4 regions of the Halalkalibacter krulwichiae genome follow, and region 1 is predicted to be linked to each of the others. Evidence: riboswitches for the same ligand, from Rfam matches in the RefSeq annotation. Region 1 holds a riboswitch; each other region holds the start of a gene.
The links. A riboswitch is a leader RNA that binds a small molecule or an ion and turns the genes downstream of it on or off. The one in region 1 is predicted to bind cyclic di-GMP.

Region 1 (4,403 bases):
ACAGTGACTGATTCAATCGCTTCTTTGATTTCAGCGAATGTGCTCGTAACATTGCTTGTTGTCTCAAGCCCTTCTTGCACACGCTCTGCACCGCCTTGCATTGATGTGATCACTGAGTTGGTTTCCGTTTGAATTTCCGTAATCATGTCATAGATTTGTGCTGCAGATTGCTTTGATTCCTCTGCAAGCTTTCTGACTTCATCTGCCACAACGGCAAAGCCTTTTCCATGCTCGCCTGCACGTGCCGCTTCAATCGCAGCGTTTAAGGCAAGAAGATTCGTTTGCTCAGCAATGCCGGTAATTAATTTGACGATGTTGCCAATTTCAACCGACTTTGCACCTAGTCTTTCAACCGATTGGGACGTTTCGGAAACAGCGTTTGAAATGCTCAGCATTTGTTCGTCAACACGTTCGATCGCTTCTGTACCGGATTGCGTTTGGGATACGGCTTCTTCAGAATATGCACTCATTTCTGCACTGTTTTGTGCAATTTGATGAATGCTTGCAGCCATTTGTTCGACTGCCGAGGATACATCATTTAAGCTGTTCAACTGCTGGTCCGACCCTTCAGCTGACTGCTGAGCTAAAGCGGCTAGCTGATCAGCTGCATGCGTACTTTGTTCAGCACTCGCTGATAATTGTTCCGAACTAGCCGATACTTGCTGCGTTGCTTCAACCGTTTCCGTTACTAATCGTTGTAAGCTATGTTGCATCGAGTTCACACCGTCAGCAAGCGTCGCAAACTCATCCTTTGTTTGAAGATGAAGATCTTCGCCACTCAAATTACCTTCAGCGACTTCTTGCAGTCTGCCATTTACTGTCTGAATTGTTTTCAACAAATACTTACTTAAAATCAACGTAATTGCTACAGCAAGCCCTGTTGCAAGAAAGCCTCCAATAAGCATCGTCATTCGGCTAACTTGATACATTTGTTCGTTTTGCTCGACCAACTCAGCCGCTAATCTTTCGTTAACAGCAATCAACTCCAATAAGTCTTCACGCGCCACACGGAATAAAGGAGCACCAATTGCTATTCCTTCTCGTACCCCCTCGATATTACCAGCTATAAACAATTCTCTATTTATCCGTACTCGTTCATCAAACAAAGCCCAGTTATCAGCAAAACGGGTAAGCGCTGCTGCTTCCTCGGTTTGTGTATTCGTTCCTTCATACAGTGTAAGCAGTTGTTGAATGCTTTCTAAATTTTCGATCGCCCTATCTGTTAAACTCACATCTTCGTATAAGAGACCAGTCGTCATTTGCACTCTCGTATTTTCAGCTAATTGCGCCATTTGAGCGACATAACCGGTAGGAATAAGCTGATCTTGATACAATTCAACACTATCCTCGTACAGCTCTGACATATTGTAGATCGCATAAAGTGTTAATCCAACAAAAATGACGATAATTGATAAAAAAGACAAAAGTAGTTTCGCCCTTAACTTCATTTAAAGCCCTCCACTGTCATATAGTCCTAGTACTTATGACAGTATACAGCAATGTCCAGTATGGAAATGTGATATATATCACGTTTCAACGATGCTTTCGTCCTTACAACTGCTTCAACTCTTCATTCAACTTTCGCGCTTCCTTTTTAAAGTAGAAGTAAAATCCAGTCCAAATCAATACATAAATAAGAATAAAGATGCCTACTCCTGCAAGTACGCTCATCAAATCGAACTGAATCCAACCAATTCCAAAAGATAATAGGAAGTATAAAAGAGTTACGATCATAAAGTGCACGAGCGTTTGCATCGACAGAGATAAGCTCCTTATCTCAAAAACAAGCGGTGTGACGGCAAAGAACCACCCGCAAAACATCAACCCTAGTGCATTTGTTACAAATACCGATCCTTCTACTTGATTCACATCACCAATCAAAACCACATTCATAACGGAAATGACCGCAAGAAAAGCTCCAAATAAAATACCGACAACACTTTGAAATACGAAACGTTTAATCATTCGTTTGTTTCCCTCCTATTCATTTTCAATGTTTCTTTAATCGCTTTTACATAATGTCTTGTTACATATTCCTTTTTCCCTGACTTGAAGAACACACAAAGCGTTCCATTAAAGGAAGGTTCAAAATGACTAAATTCTCTTAGGTTTGCTATCACAGATTTAGATAGTCGAACAAAACGGTTCGGCGCTAACAGCTGCTCAAGTTCATACAATTTCTCCTTTAATTTAAATTCACCCTTATCGGTCACAGCATATACCGCGTCCTTTTGCGTATAAAAAAAGTGAATATCTTGCGGTTTCAAAATATGCTGTCGCTCTCCTTCCCGGCCAATAAGAAATTCCGTTTCTTTTGCTTTCATAAAATTAAGAATCTCATTGACAGTGTCATCAATTTCTTTGCAGTGAATCGTCATTCTCGTTTGCTCATAATTCTGATCAATATCAAGTGTTACTTTCATTCCGCACCTCCTGCTCTTCCCTTATTGCTTTCTCCACTTTACATTTTTTCCCTTTAGGAGAATGAAAGAATTAGATCCCTCCTTCAATCGTTCTCTTGATACTTTTAGTCTATTTCAATGAATCTAATTCGTCGCTCTACTTTCTCCATCATGCATACATATCAAGGTGACTTGCCGTCTACGGTAACTGACATGCAAAAAGCTTTAACACCTTTGACCAATCATTGAGGAAAGGCGTCATGAAGGCAACCGCTTGAACTAACACTGATCATCATGTACACTTGACTATGGCAGTTGTGGGTGGATAAAACAAACAAAATTGAAAAAGGCAAACTATTCGAAAGGGTAGGACGCAAAGCCTAGGGACTAAGGTTTTGGAGGAACAATTCAAAATGATGTCAGCCTGGTTACCAACATAAATAGAACGTCTATTTAGGCCGTCCCTATTTTCTTTGGGATGGCTTACTTTGTCTGTTTTAGTCGCAAAAAAAATACAAAAATTTTAGGATGATGTATGTGAAAGTTACAAGAAAACAATTGCTAAAATGGTTAATCCTTCAGCAAGTTTATTTAGGGCAGCGAGATAGTTCTTCTCTTGCTGAATCAATACCCGCTCATGTGCCTTTTTTTGACCAGTCGATTAGTTTGAAGACGCAAGTTCATAATCTTGTTATTTCCCTTGAAACACAAGAGCTATTGTTGATTAATTCAGCACTGAAAACGCCTTCTTACAAACTAAGTGCTACTGGCAAAGAAGTTCTTTTTTCTACAACGTATAAGTGGAGAGATATTTTCACAAAACAGCTGCACTGCTTAGAGCACCTCTTACACGTGTGCCAGGACATGCAGCCATCTAAAAAACCAGTTCATCTCTCAACAGATGAATCTAATTTCTTAAACCAACTTTGTCGTTCGAAACACGCGATGATGTTACTTATGTTGCTCGAGCTAACAAAATGGCAAGAGGTTGAAAATGAGGATGAGTATGTAAGCATTGCAAAATTACTGAAAAACATTCAACTGTATTATGGCTTATCATGCTCTTACACCACTTTTACTAAAGGGGTTTCTACGCTCATTGAAGAAGGTTTGATTGATTTAGAATGGCGTACACAAGCAAATAACCAAGAAGTTCGGTTCATCCGCATTAATGACAAAGGCCTTGAAGCAGTGCCTTCTTATTCGACTCTTGTCAGAAGTGAGATCGAGACAACTCTTGAGAAATGCAAAGTCACTTGTGCATTTTTAAAACGAATGCCCAACGAAGAAATTGATCATGAATGTGCTAATGGCTAACTCACATCTTTGTCACCTTTAACCACCGCTAATTGTTTGATTCCGCTACTACACTGACATATTTTATGGTTAGGAGACCGCGTCCCTAGGGTCTCCAATCATAGTAAAAAGGAATGGTCTCTTTATTCGGATCCATTCCTACTAGTTACTATTTTTTTTTCGATCAATCATTCTGATCACCCCAACAAGATAGCGATTCAACATTGACTTCAAACACATACTAACAAATGAATGATACCATTTCCAACCTTTTTTCCATTTTATAAAGTCCGTTTTCCGTTCGGCCAAAAACTCGATGAAATTAATCGGTAGCACCATCAGAATAATTTTGAGCGCACTTATAAGCGGCTTATCATATCTTGTCACTTGATTGACAATCACTGAGAACGTTGGATAAATAATGTGATCGAATAAAATATTCGTATTAAACTTTTTTGGTAAGACACGAATTGGATAGTCAAGCATCCCTGAGTGAATAATGACTTTGTCAATCAAAACATTTGAATAGGCATTAAGAAGAAACGCTAACAACCAATCTTTTATCGGAGGCCTTCTCAGCAAAAAAGGAAGCAAAATTATTGAAAAAAGAAGCAGTACACGTAGTGCCGATTTTTCCACTTTGGTTTTATTCACAACAAAACCTCCTATCCGTTCACTCTTACTGTAACCAGAGCTTAACGTTTC
Region 2 (4,403 bases), 2.2 Mb from region 1:
ATCCTCGTTCTCTGTAATTTCGAAATGTTCATATGTGTAGTTACCTTGCCCTCCATTATCACCAAAAACACTCCCCTGCCACTCACTCGAAACCGAGATCATCTCCCGGTCAACATCGCCCTCTGCCTCGTTGGCAAAAACAGCGAGATTCATTGGTGAGACAATTAAAATGATTGTCAGTAACATTGCAATATACCGTCTGCATTCTCTATTCATTTCCTGCCCCTTTCTAAATTACAAGATTAAAGAACGAACGAATCATACTCCTCCTTTCAAGTCAGGCATTTTAACAACGTTGTTATTTCGAACAACAAACAGTTCCTTTAACAACGTTGTTATTTCGACACTATTGTAATCGCTTACATATTCGTTCGTCAACGGTCTTTTAGGCTTGGTTTAAAAGTCCCCACAACGATTTGTTGCTATAAAATTAGACTCTCTTTTTAAACACCATCCCATGCTATATTTAAACAAACGTTTAATTAATTTACTAATAGTACATCAAATTCTTCTAGTTCTAAAAGCAAAAACTATGTTATTTCCAAGGCAAGCGCAGTTTTCTACAAATTTCTGTATAAAAAAACCTCCTAATCTGTTATAGATTAGGAGGGAATTTTTAAAAAACTGGTCAAACTTGTCTATGCATGTCTTTTGTCATGAAAGCAACATTTAAGATTGCAACCAGGAAAAAAGTAACGCTCTAACACCTTAAATCAATTTAAAAGAGGTAGTAATTCGTTCGTTTAACTTGAAAAAATTATAGATCTTTCGCGTAAAATCCTAACTTTTTCAATTGAACGATCATGTTCTCTTTTTCATTTTCATCTAAACCACCAAATATATCTTGAATTGCTTCCCTATGTTTAGGAAAAATATCGTTCATAAGCTGCGTTCCTTCTTCTGTTATTGCGGCATATGTAACACGACGATCTTTCGGACATGGTTTTCTAAACAGAAAGTTCTTTTTCTCAAGCTTATCAACTACATAAGTTATACTGCTGCTCGCAAGCAATACTTTTTCGCCAATCTTTTGGATAGGCTGATCACCTTTGCTATAGAGAAGTTCTAATACCGCAAACTCTGTTGGGTTTAAACCATACGTTTTTATGTCTTCCTCTACTCGCTTCGTAATAGTTTGAACTGCTCGTGACAATACAACGAATAATTTCAACGATTGGTCTTGATCATTTATTTTCATTATTCATTCATTCCTTTATTTTTTATCTCAGTTTCGAGATAATTATACCGTTATAAATACCTCTTTGTCAATGATCCCACTTGTGTACCATAAACAAAGGGACGTTTCAAAAAGCCAATTATTGACCTTTTGGACGCCCCTTTGGGAATTGCTTACAGCTTTAACTTCGTATGTAAGGTTACCAATTCTTTTGCTAATGTATCAATACGATCGTTTACCTCTTCATTTGTAATCACATTGTTTTGATCAAAGCAGCTGCTGTGTACAAACACATTCGTAGGTGTAATAGCTTTAAAGAAAGACAAGATTGGCTTTAATTGATTATCTGCAACAAGGAAATGTTTGTCTGATCCAGCTGTAGTTACAGTTCCAACCACTTTTGATTCGAAAACATTCGTAGGCAGATGATCAAATAAGTTTTTCAATGCACCAGTAATAGATGCTTGATAAATTGGCGTACCAATCACAAACAAATCAGCTTCTTTTATTTTCGTAATGACCATTTGCGTGTCCTGATTATATTGATCGAACGGCTTCCCCGTTACGAATTCAACATTTAACTCTTTCATATCGATTAATTCAATTTCTAATTTAGGCTCTAACTCTTTCGCTCTTTTTAGAACCTCATTTACAGCTATAGCCGTTTTTTCTCCAATTAAAGACCCAGAAACCCCAAGTAATTTCATTTTAATCGCTCCTAACTTTATCGTACTTTTCTATTTTACCTAAAATATCCTATTTTATTATTAAAACAGAAATTAATAAAAAGTACAAAACATAAAGCTTATTTAGCCAAATGGTCCTATAATCCCTTTTATGAAGATTGTATATAACTGTCGATTTTTTTGGATTTTTTTTACTAATTACGATATCGATATTATGTTACTATTTTATTAGATTAACAACATAATTAACGTAAAAAGGGTTCAAATGTAAGATTTTACCTATTTTTTCACTCTATAAAATTCGTTGTTCTTTGTTTCTTATTACATTTAAATAATGAAAAGGCAAACTTATTGAAAGATAAGGACGCAAAACTTCAGATCTAAGGTGAATTTTATTACTAGGATGGCTGAGTTACCGAACAAATGGAGGATGGAAGATGATTTTTTCGCCAGAGGACGAAAGAAAAAGTTCGTTAGATTTGGAGTGGCTTCAGCTATTATTGGAAGCAAAAAGAATAGGTCTCACCCCTAAAGAAGTTAGGGATTTTATCATGCTCAATAAAAACAAATAATCGGACTATCAGCCTTAATAAGAAATGTAGAATACGTTTAGAAAATGTAGGATGAAGGAAAACCTCCATCCTTTTTTTAGATTACCGTATATTTTATCTACTCTTGTTCTGTGTTAGCAAATAGTTTTATCAGAAATGGCAAAGCTAAAAACAATGCCAGTACTCTTGCCATCTGCAATGTTGCTACTAGTGCTGCATCCATGTTCAATGCAGCAGCAGTTGAAGCCATCTCTGCTGCTCCTGCTGCAACAATCCCTAATAAACTTGAAAGCCAATCAATCGGTGTTAGCACAAAGAAGATTGTAGCAAGGCCTAGGCTCATCATAAAGTAAATGAATAAGGTTATTGCACTAATACCACCTATTTCCTTTAGTTGTAAAAGTGCTTTTCGATCAAAGCGAATCCCAATTATTGCTCCCATAATCGACTGTGCAATTCCCATTATAAATCCCGGTACCTCTATTGTAGGAAATAGCAGATGACATAGAAAGCCTAAACCAATCGCAAAAAATAATGAAGAACCAGGAAAATTCACCCGTTTGCTTAATAAAATAGTTACCAGCATGATCGATATTAAAATACTTATGGAGAGAAAGACTTGAGACACATTTACATCGATAAAATAATTCGATTGCTTCCCGGCAATAGGTTCATTTAAACCTACGACTAAAGGGATCACTAACACAAACAAAGTAATTCTCGTTGTATGGAAGGCTGCAACCACTTGTTCATTCGCTCCATACTGATGACTTAGGGCAATTACCTCAGACGCTCCCCCAGGTAAGCAGCAAAAAAATGCCGTATTGTGGTTTAAATTTGAGTAACGCTTTAAAAACTTTCCTAACAAAATGCCACTTATAATCGTAATCGTTAACGTGATAAAAAATGGTAAGAGCAATGCTTGATAATTTAAAAATTGTTCAGGTCTAAGCATCAAGCCAATGTTTGCACCGATAATCGCTAATACAACAGTAAATAGCTTATTAGGTAAATAGATTTTCATAATAAAAAATGAACAAACCATTCCAGCTAATATGGAACCGAGTAACCAACCTGCCGGGATGTTTAGAAGAGAGAAAAGTCCTCCAACCATTACAGCACTCAAAATATATACTAGTTTTTTACTCAAAAGAAATCGCCTTCTTTAAATAATTGAATTTATTTCGCATCTCTAATAGTATAACACTTATTTCAAAATTTTGGATAAAGTGAAATTCTAATAAAAAATAAATGATGGATTGTTAATTCATAAACTTTGATGAAATGTAAGAGAAGAATAGTGTATAATTTATGAAGCTCTCTTATTCAATGAGAACATGGCAAATACATAAAAGGCAGTGAGTATATTATGAAGTTTTTCAAACCTGATTTTGAGCTCCATCATTTTTCTGATATTACAAAAGAGTGGTTGGAGAAAAACAATGTTCAAACGATTTTCTCCGATTTAGATAGTACGCTGGCAACTCACGATCAGCCTGGTGATGATGAGCTGATTGATTGGATTCAAATGTTAAAAAACAATGGTGTTCAATTGGTAATTGCCTCTAATAATAGTCAGGGGCGTGTCGATCGCTTTTGTGAGCCGCACGGCATCATCGGCTTCGGAAAATGCAAAAAGCCTTCCGCTTCAGAGGTGAGAAAACATATGAATACACTAGGTGCTAAAGATGATACTACACTTTTTCTGGGCGATCAGCTATTCACTGATATTTGGTGTGGCAAAAATGTAGGTATTCGAACCGTGCTCGTTAACCCGATAGGCCAAGAACATGAGCCTATTCAAATTGTTTTTAAACGAAAAATTGAAAATTGGATTAAAAAGCGTTGGTAAGAGAAATGAGCTTGGATGTTGCAATGATTTGTTGCGTCATCCTTTTTTTGTACTCTTTACATCTGTTTAACCCAGTAATACGATTCTTTAAAAAAGTCATGTTTTTCGTTTCTACTTTTCACATGAAATTTCACTTC
Region 3 (4,403 bases), 380 kb from region 1:
GACAATTTACTACATCGATGCTGACCCGATTAAGGAGCAAATGCCACTTTGGTACATTCCTTCGAAAAACTTTTTTAAAGCGGACTCGCAGATTGCCCTTGAGCAATTAAATGAAAAATTGAGCGCGATAAGCGACCTTGATCAAGAACAAATTTCTAATCGTTGGGAAAAATTTGAGGTCATTCACCATGAACGCAAACAAGCTTTCCGTCTCATGGAGGAGCCGGACGGTGATGCGATTACACCCGAATACTTAACCGCTTGTGTCCGTGAAATCATTGACCAAAATACGATTGTCGTCAACGAAGGCATTTCCAATTATCCAACGATCTCGAACCACCTTGAGCTAAACCGCAGTGGGATGCTCTTTGGAAGCGGAGCTGGATCACTTGGCTGGAACGGAGGAGCGGCAATCGGTATGAAATTAGCGGACCCGACGAAAACGGTTATAAGCTTAACGGGGATGGCTCCTACTTATTCAGCATCCCATCATCGGTTCACTGGATGGCCAAACGTTACGAAACACCTTTCCTAACAATTATTTACAACAATCACGGCTGGAAATCACCGAAACTATCGACACTCGGTGTACACCCAACCGGCATCGCCCAACAAACGAATCAATTCTTCGTCGACTTCACCCCAGACGCCGACCTATCAAAGATCGCCGAAGCCGCAGGAGGAGCGTACGCCAAAAAAGTGGAACGAGCAGATGAATTACGAGATGCGATTCACGAATGCTTAGAAGTCGTCAAAGGAGGAAGAGTAGCTGTCTTGGATGTATCGCTGCCGAATGTTTAAAAATAAGATGGAGATAGCTCCTTTCGCTATGCGCCTTGAGAGAAGTAGGTTACTTCTTTCAAGGTTTTTATTTGGTTACTTGGAGAGCGTAGGGTTCTAAAGGACAGTCTCGAGGGAGAAGGGGTTGGAAGTGTCCGAGAGAAGTCGTCTAAAGGACAGTCTCGCGGGAGAAGGGGTTGGAAGTGTCCGAAAGAAGTCGTCTAAAGGACAGTCTCGCGGGAGAAGGGGTTGGAAGTGTCCGAAAGAAGTCGTCTAAAGGACAGTCTCGCGGGAGAAGGGGTTGGAAGTGTCCGAGAGAAGTTGTCTAAAGGACATCTCCCTTAGCAGTTCGGGCGCAATATGTCCTTAAGCAACAATCACCCTAAAACAGCCTGTTAAAAACACCTTTATTTGGCATACTAGTAAATGGATTTTATTTTCCAAATAGGAGGGTTTTAAATGAAAAAGAATGTAACATGGTTATTCATAGTGCTGTTTATTGCGTTTCTCGCAGCGTGCGGACAGCCACAAGCAGATGAGGAACTTGATGCCGATGAAGTAGCTGAAGCCCCTGGGGAAGAGGAAGAAGCAACGGAGGAGGACGAGCAATCGGTTGAAGTTGACCGTGGTCTCTTGAACGTCGAAATTACGATTCCGCCAATGATGCTTGAAGATCAAGACATCGACCAAGTGATCGCTGATGCAAAAGAAGCCGGCGTAAAAGAAGTAACAGAAAATGAGGATGGCTCGCTTACGTATAAAATGTCGCGCTCGACTCATAACGAAATGATGAGCGAGATGAGAGAGGGAATTGAAGCGAATATCGAAGAAATCAAACAGAGTGACGATTACCCATCAATTGCGGATGTGAGATCGAACCAATCTTATTCAGAGTTTACGCTCGTTGTTGACCAAGAAGCTTTTGAAAATAGCTTTGATGGATTCGCTGCATTAGGATTAGCGATGACTGGGATGTATTATCAGATCTTTAACGGAGACGATCCAGATAAGATTGACGTAACAATTCATTTAGAAAACGCAGAGACCGGTGAAGTGTTTAATACAACTGTTTATCCGGATGCGTTTGAGGAATAAGGGAAAGCCACTACGCCTTTGGTAAGAGAGGGTGTGGTGGCTTTTTTTGGGTCTCATACACCAACCGATCAAAATTCATGGCTATTACTTTAGTAAACCGAAATGCAGGGGAAATATAGGAGTAATACCTTGAAATTACTAACTGAATTTCCTAGATAAGGGAGCAATGATATTTAGATACTAATTATCTCTTCAATAAACGTTAAGAAAAATAAAATAACCCCTACCGTTTTCACTACAACGATAGTACAATAAGCATATAACTAAAAACCTAATCGAACGAAAGGGCAAAATCATTGAAAAGTGATGACGCAAAACTATAGGGGCTAAAGTTATGAAACTATGCTAGCCAGTTGCCGAATTTAATACCTTTTGTCGATTAACAAAAGGAGGATTTAGTGTGTCTGAAACCGTTGGGAAGAAGCAACTTATTAACTATGTTCAAAAGTTAATTGAAACAAAGAACTCCTTGTTTGAGCAGCTTGAAGAAGAAGATTTAGTAGAGTTAAAGCAAATCAACCTAGGAGAGGTCAAAGCCGTTGACCTAGTTGTTCGAGACATGATTAGGGAATTTTACCTATCCGAGGAAGATTTTAAAGGTTTATAATGATTGTTTGAGCCAGCACATGTGTGTTGGCTTTTTTTAGTGGGCTGCGAAGGCAATGGAAGTTAAGAAGAACTCATTATCATCAAGGTAGGAGCAAAACGCCTCAGCCTACCCTCACCCCTAAACACTCTCCCACATAAAGTAAACGGAAGGGAGAGATCTTTAATGAATTGGCAACAAAAGGTGTGGCAACTCATGGGGCAGCCGATTGGTGTGTCTTTTAAGAACGGTCAAGGTACGTCAGGGGTTTTGTGTGATGCGTATGGAGGACAAATATATGTAATGGAATATTTGTATCAGGCTCAATTTGCTCTGAAGCATTATGATTTTCATAGCATTCAAGATATTAATCCTTTTCCTCATTGTCCGCCCCAGCAAGGGCAGCAACGGCCTTATCAACCGTTATATTAATAAAGAAAGGCCACTTCATACAAGTGGCCTTTCAACATTCATTCATGCAAAGATCGCCAAAATGAACTAGTAAAATCAAGGATTCCCTCGATTTCTTTAAAAGGGATGGTAAAGCTAGGGAAACCGGCAACATAAGCTGCGATTTCGTATGGTTCAAAGTAAAGGACAAGTGCGTCATCGGTTACGTAGAAGGCTTGGTCGGGTGTGATGCCGCGGTATTGGTCTGGGAAAAAGTAGGTATGCCCTTGTTCCATTTGGTCTTTTATCTGTTGGCCAACGATATCACTTAATTCTTTTACATAGTCACTATCTTGTTTGAAAAGGTCTTTAAGCTGATAGATTTGCCCGGTACCTAAATCAATGGAGACGTGCACTTGGTACGGCATGCCGTGTGCGGCGCCAAATGGATAGCGGTAGCCTTCTAATTTTAAGATGAGCAAATGGTTTTGGAAAAAGGCTACCGAGAAATCACCGTAGTAGCCGTAATCCAACTGAGTCGATGGAACCGGGAGTACGAGTGATTTTTGACGAAGGATGGCATTGACGTTTTTCTCAGCTTCGCCGTTTGTCATTCCTTCAATTTGTGGATAATAGACGAGATAATCTTTGTTCGGGCTGTATTTTCGAATATGAATTCGGTATTGGTCGTCGAGTGGGAAGACGGTGTTAGGTTGATAGACAATGTTGCCAGCACGATCATAATAGGACAAACTGTGGTCGACATTGGCTTGAATGACATCATCAATGATCGTGATTGTACCGATGCCTGGGATCACAGGAAGCGAGGGCTCACGCTGGCCACTTTCGTTAATGAAAAAAGTGAACTGGCCGGCTGTCGTCGAGCTGAGTCCATTTTTATATTCGGCAACCTGATCATAAAGAAAATCGGTCAACACGGAGCCGTCGGTCGTAGCGATTCCGTAGCGTGAGCCAGTAAAGGGGCGCTCCGGATCGAACGCGCGCCCAACCGCGACACGCCCGTTGCCAAGTTGCGTCATATCCTGATAGGTTGGTGGAAGAATGTAGCTCGCATCGCGATTAATCAAGCCATATTGATTGTCGATGCCTTCTGCAGCATTGACGATTGCGCGCTCGTTTTGAAATGGCAAAGCGTAAGTGAACTGTGGTTCGATCATCACAGTTCCTTGTTCATCTACATATCCCCAATTATCCTGGTACGTTTTTGCAAAGGCGATAAGTCCTTCGCTATAGCTCATCATCGACGCATAAGGATAGCTTTGAACGATGTGTCCATCACGATTAATGAGAGCAAACTCGTTCTCCTTGATTTTCACAAGAGCCTTGCCATCTGAAAAATCATAAGCGAGTTCAAACTGTAGTGGAATATGCTCGTTTCCATCCTCATCTAAATAGCCATACAAAAATTGATCGTCGCGCGTCTCGGCAAAAATCGCTCTGCCTTCCTGATAAGGGTTAATCAGTCCGTATGTTTTTTTTGTTAACACCTGACCTTGCTCATTGATAACGGAAAAACCTTCATCATCCGTCA
Region 4 (4,403 bases), 220 kb from region 1:
TAACTCCACTAGGATGTATTTATGATCTTTAGTCATTGGTAGAACATCTTTTGAATTCAAGTTCTCAAGAAGGTCCCCATGTATTCGAACTTCTTGAGAAGGTAGTACATTAATGGCAATTTCAGCTTCCTTTAATGCTTGGTTTAATTCATCTACCTTTTGTAGGACGGATGGACCGTCATTTTCAAATGACGGGTGTTTATGATGAGGAGTCGCAATGATCGTTGTAATCCCTTCTGCTTCCGCTGCTCTCGCTAACTCTAAGCTTTCTGCTAGATTACGAGGTCCGTCATCTACTCCTGGCAGTATGTGACAATGGATATCAATCATTGCTTCTCCTCCTTACGATTGTTTATTTTTGGTTACTATAATAGTAATAATAATTTCCAGCTTCTATTTCTTTGTTGTTTAATACCGCACCAAGAATGTGTGCATTGGCTTTTTGAAGCAATTCTTTTGCTTTCTTCACACCTTCGCGTTCGGTTTTACCGCTAGAGACAACAAGTACGGTTCCATCACATTTGCTCGAGAGGATTTGTGCATCCGTTACGGCCATTACAGGTGGGCTATCTAGAATAATGACATCAAACATTTCTTGTGCACGTTCAAGGATCAAACCCATCATGCGTGAATTTAATAACTCAGCTGGATTTGGTGGGATCGGTCCACATGTTAATAATGATAAGTTTTCGATCTTTGTTTCTTGAATCGCTTGTTCTAAGCTTGATTGCTTTGTTAAAACATTTGTTAAGCCCGTTAAGTTTGGTGTGCTAAATGTGTAATGAGCTGTTGGCTTACGCATATCAGCATCGATCATTAGAACAGATTGTCCTGTTTGTGCCATAACCACTGCTAAGTTGGCTGCAGTTGTTGATTTTCCTTCTCCTGGTCCAGCTGATGTCACAAGAATCGTTTTGATCTCGCGGTCAACGGCTGAGAAAGCAATGTTTGATCGGATCGTACGGTATTGCTCTGAAATAGGAGAGCTTTTGCTAATGTCTGTAATCAGGTTTCGTTGGTTCTTCAATGTTAATTTTTTATCTTTACGAGCCATTTTGTTCACTCCTATTTCTTTTGTCTAGTTCCGCTTTTTTCGTCAAACGTTGCTATCACACCGAGTACAGGTAGATCTAGAACGTCTTCAATGTCTTTTTCTGTCTTCATCGTTGTATCTAAGTATTCAAGTAAGAAGGCAAGTCCGATTGCTGCCATTAATCCAACGACAAAGGCAATCGCCATGTTCAAGTTCGGATTTGGTTTTACCGGTGATGGTGATTCTGATACTTGTGCTGGTGATAAGATGCTGACGTTATCGACGTTCATAATATCGGCGATTTCACGTTGAAAGACGGTCGCAATTGTGTTGGCAATGTGCGCCGCTGTTGCTGGTTGTTCGTGTTCGACTGTAATGTTGACAACTTGTGAGTTATTTTGACTTCCGACGGTTACTTTGCTATTTAATTGACTAACGGACTCCGTTAAGTTCGCTTCTTCAATTACTTTTTCTAGAATGATTGGACTTTTGATAATAACGTTGTATGTGTTTATGAGTTCTATGTTTGTACGTATTTCGTTTGAGCTATAAAATTGATCATTGCTGCTCGCTTGGTTGACGAGAATCTGTGTTGAGCTTTGATAAATTGGTGTTAAGAGGTAAAAACTTACGAGTGCGCTAATTAATACAGCGATAATTGGGATAATAATAATGAGTTTCAAACGTCTGCGTAACGTTCGGAAAATATCTTGTAAGCTAATCGTTTCTTCCATTCTATTAAAGGACCTCCTAAATTTGTAATTAGCAATAGAAAGAATTATATCACAGATTGTCATTTTCTGTAGATGTTTTTGTTGCTTGCTTTATATAATTTAACTATAATTGCAGAAGAAATCCAGACCATATTTATGGAAATTTACTGAGACGTAAGAAAGAGGAGGGCCTTGTGAAGTCGAAAATTCTTATTACTTTAGGATTATTTTTTGGTGTTATTGCTGTCGCCGTTGGTGGGTACGGCTTCTATCTATATAAGTCTGTTACCGATACGGCGCAGGAGATTCATGAGCCGATTGAGCGTGTCACTGAAAAGCGAGAGGTGGAAGTTGATGTCGAACAAAGTGAGCCGATTTCCTTCTTAATTGCCGGTGTTGATTCACGTGGGGATGATCATGAAGGTCGATCGGATACGATTATTGTCATGACGGTTAATCCGGATGATCGTTCGGTAAAGATGTTAAGTATTCCTCGTGATACGCGGACAGAGATTGAAGGTCGAGGGTTGGACAAGATTAACCATGCCTATGCGTTTGGTGGGGTTGAGCTGACGATGGATACGGTGGAGCACTTCCTTGATATTCCGATTGATCATTATGTCAGTGTCAATATGGAAGGGTTTAAAGGGTTGATTGATGCGCTTGGTGGCGTGCAAGTCGAGAATGATTTTGCTTTTTCACAGAATGGGCATCGGTTTGAAGAAGGAACATTGTTCTTATCTGGTGATGAGGCTCTTGCATACTCGAGAATGCGTTATGAAGATCCGCGTGGGGACTTCGGCCGAAATGATCGCCAGCGTCAAATTGTCGAAGCGGTCATTCAAGAAGGAGCACAGATTAGTTCGATTACGAGAGCGGGTAGTATTTTAGAGGAAGTTGGGAAATCAGTAAGAACGGATCTTGATTTGGATGCGATGTGGAAGATTCAAGATAAGTACCGCGACGCTCGTCATCATGTTGAGCAAATGGAGATTAGCGGGGTTGGTACTCGTATTAATGGAATCTATTATTTAGAAGTTCCGGATGAGGAAGTCTCTCGTGTAAGTAATGAGCTTCGGGTTCATTTAGGCCTTGAAGTGGACGAGAGTGTGACAGTTGCTGAATAAGTTTGAAATAGAGATTCTTGGGGTATGAACCTTATGAATCTCTTTTTTTGTGTAAAAGTTGAATAAAACCTTAAAGTAATGTCAAGAATTGTCGATAATAGAAAAGTATCATGCGAAAAAGGCAAAGTCTGTGAAAGCAGATGACGCAAAGCTATAGGGGCTTCATTGGCCAATGAATTGGTCATTATGCCAGCCAGCTACCGAGAACTGCCTCCGTGTGATGACTTTATTTGGAGGAGGAATGACAATGTTTTACACACCAGAACAATTGCACAAGAGAAAGAAAATCAAGCAAGTTGCTTACACCGTTGTCCTTTCCACTGTTGGGATTGCACTAGCAGTTGGAGTTTCTGTCTTAGTCGGCGGAATGTAAGAATTGATTGATTGGCTCCTCGTGCCTATTGTCCTTGGGTGGAGCTTGTATTCCCTGATTTCCTAGATAGATTTCATCTATCTGGGGCATGATGTAAAAAGGCCTTCCAAGTTGGGAGGTCTTTTTTCGTACTTTTTTTCGGTTCGACAATATTCTCGGTTGATAGTGTACCTGGAGTTTCTTATAATGGAAGTAATTACATAAATAGATTATCACTATGAATATATTATAAAATAGATCGGGGGAAGATTGGACGATGCCTTTTATTAGTGTGAAGCCAGTATGGACACCACTTGCGTTAGTTGGAGTAAAACTATTAAAAGATACGGAAGATCGCTATTACTTAAAGATTTGGGGCGGAGAATTAAAAAAGATCATGTAGGTACTTTTACGTTCTATTATTCTGGGTCTTATTTCGCACTATTACATTCTTATATTATTTAGTAGGAGCCAGTTCTCGAGGGGAGAGCTGGCTTTTTGTTTTTAGTTGTTCTTTTCAATGAGGGATTCAATCGTCTTTAAGTGGTTGGTGTTGCTAATGATTTGCGATTCACCGACATATTGATCATCAATTTTTAGATAAGTCGTTGTGGTCCTTGAGAAGTTCTCTCTTATCTTATGATTTGCTGTTATTCCTATTGTGTATTTTCTATTTTGCACTCGGACATCGTCATCTTTTTTCAGTTTGATTTGATTGAGGTCTTCTAGGATTTCTTGAATGAGTGAGTCGTCTTCGATTGTCGTGCGTGCTGCGGGTTCGGCTCTGTCTCCAGATAAGTCGTTCACTGTTATGGAGATGCTTCTAATCTCGCTATCTTCGGGAACGAGGTCCTGGAATGTTGTGTATTTGGTTTGGTTGATTAGGAGAATGGTTCCGAGAATGATAGTGAGTGTTACGGCAAGTAGCGCGATTTTATTCTTGATGAAACGACTTAGTAGAAAGATAAGCGCCGTTAGGAGAATGGCTATTAGTAGGTAATGGAATAGTTGCCATGATAGATCAAAGAAAAGGTTCATAACTACCTCCTCCCCTTCCTTTGTGTCACATTAGGGTTAAAGCGACTGCCACTCGTTCGGCAATCGCTCTCGTTACTTTATTGTTTAAATGTTAACCCTTCTTCTTCTAATAGAGTTCTCATTGTTGGGATGGAAGCTGG

Region 2: it holds a riboswitch for cyclic di-GMP, as region 1 does, so the genes downstream of both, sinI (DNA-binding anti-repressor SinI) here and BkAM31D_RS22195 (hypothetical protein) in region 1, are expected to answer to the same signal.
Region 3: it holds a riboswitch for cyclic di-GMP, as region 1 does, so the genes downstream of both, BkAM31D_RS20095 (hypothetical protein) here and BkAM31D_RS22195 (hypothetical protein) in region 1, are expected to answer to the same signal.
Region 4: it holds a riboswitch for cyclic di-GMP, as region 1 does, so the genes downstream of both, BkAM31D_RS23785 (hypothetical protein) here and BkAM31D_RS22195 (hypothetical protein) in region 1, are expected to answer to the same signal.

The regions. Positions count from the first base shown of each region.
Region 1 covers NZ_CP020814.1:4,370,144-4,374,546, forward strand. The annotation lists gene BkAM31D_RS22180 (methyl-accepting chemotaxis protein) at 1-1,448, opposite strand, end outside; gene BkAM31D_RS22185 (DUF3021 domain-containing protein) at 1,552-1,965, opposite strand; gene BkAM31D_RS22190 (LytTR family DNA-binding domain-containing protein) at 1,962-2,423, opposite strand; cyclic di-GMP riboswitch class I at 2,741-2,838, shown strand; gene BkAM31D_RS22195 (hypothetical protein) at 2,940-3,719, shown strand; gene BkAM31D_RS22200 (CBO0543 family protein) at 3,861-4,352, opposite strand.
Region 2 covers NZ_CP020814.1:2,167,352-2,171,754, reverse strand. The annotation lists gene BkAM31D_RS10925 (right-handed parallel beta-helix repeat-containing protein) at 1-216, opposite strand, end outside; gene BkAM31D_RS10920 (MarR family winged helix-turn-helix transcriptional regulator) at 758-1,201, opposite strand; gene BkAM31D_RS10915 (NADPH-dependent FMN reductase) at 1,351-1,884, opposite strand; cyclic di-GMP riboswitch class I at 2,195-2,283, shown strand; gene sinI (DNA-binding anti-repressor SinI) at 2,301-2,435, shown strand; gene BkAM31D_RS10905 (AbrB family transcriptional regulator) at 2,533-3,564, opposite strand; gene BkAM31D_RS10900 (YqeG family HAD IIIA-type phosphatase) at 3,784-4,266, shown strand.
Region 3 covers NZ_CP020814.1:3,987,067-3,991,469, reverse strand. The annotation lists gene BkAM31D_RS24575 (hypothetical protein) at 1-535, shown strand, start outside; gene BkAM31D_RS24570 (thiamine pyrophosphate-dependent enzyme) at 424-801, shown strand; gene BkAM31D_RS20100 (hypothetical protein) at 1,240-1,875, shown strand; cyclic di-GMP riboswitch class I at 2,152-2,236, shown strand; gene BkAM31D_RS20095 (hypothetical protein) at 2,276-2,482, shown strand; gene BkAM31D_RS20090 (hypothetical protein) at 2,648-2,893, shown strand; gene BkAM31D_RS20085 (WG repeat-containing protein) at 2,932-4,403, opposite strand, start outside.
Region 4 covers NZ_CP020814.1:4,148,649-4,153,051, forward strand. The annotation lists gene BkAM31D_RS20920 (tyrosine-protein phosphatase) at 1-330, opposite strand, end outside; gene BkAM31D_RS20925 (CpsD/CapB family tyrosine-protein kinase) at 353-1,054, opposite strand; gene BkAM31D_RS20930 (YveK family protein) at 1,066-1,767, opposite strand; gene BkAM31D_RS20935 (LCP family glycopolymer transferase) at 1,941-2,873, shown strand; cyclic di-GMP riboswitch class I at 2,984-3,078, shown strand; gene BkAM31D_RS23785 (hypothetical protein) at 3,046-3,246, shown strand; gene BkAM31D_RS24610 (hypothetical protein) at 3,503-3,628, shown strand; gene BkAM31D_RS20940 (hypothetical protein) at 3,730-4,263, opposite strand; gene BkAM31D_RS20945 (RNA polymerase alpha subunit C-terminal domain-containing protein) at 4,341-4,403, opposite strand, start outside.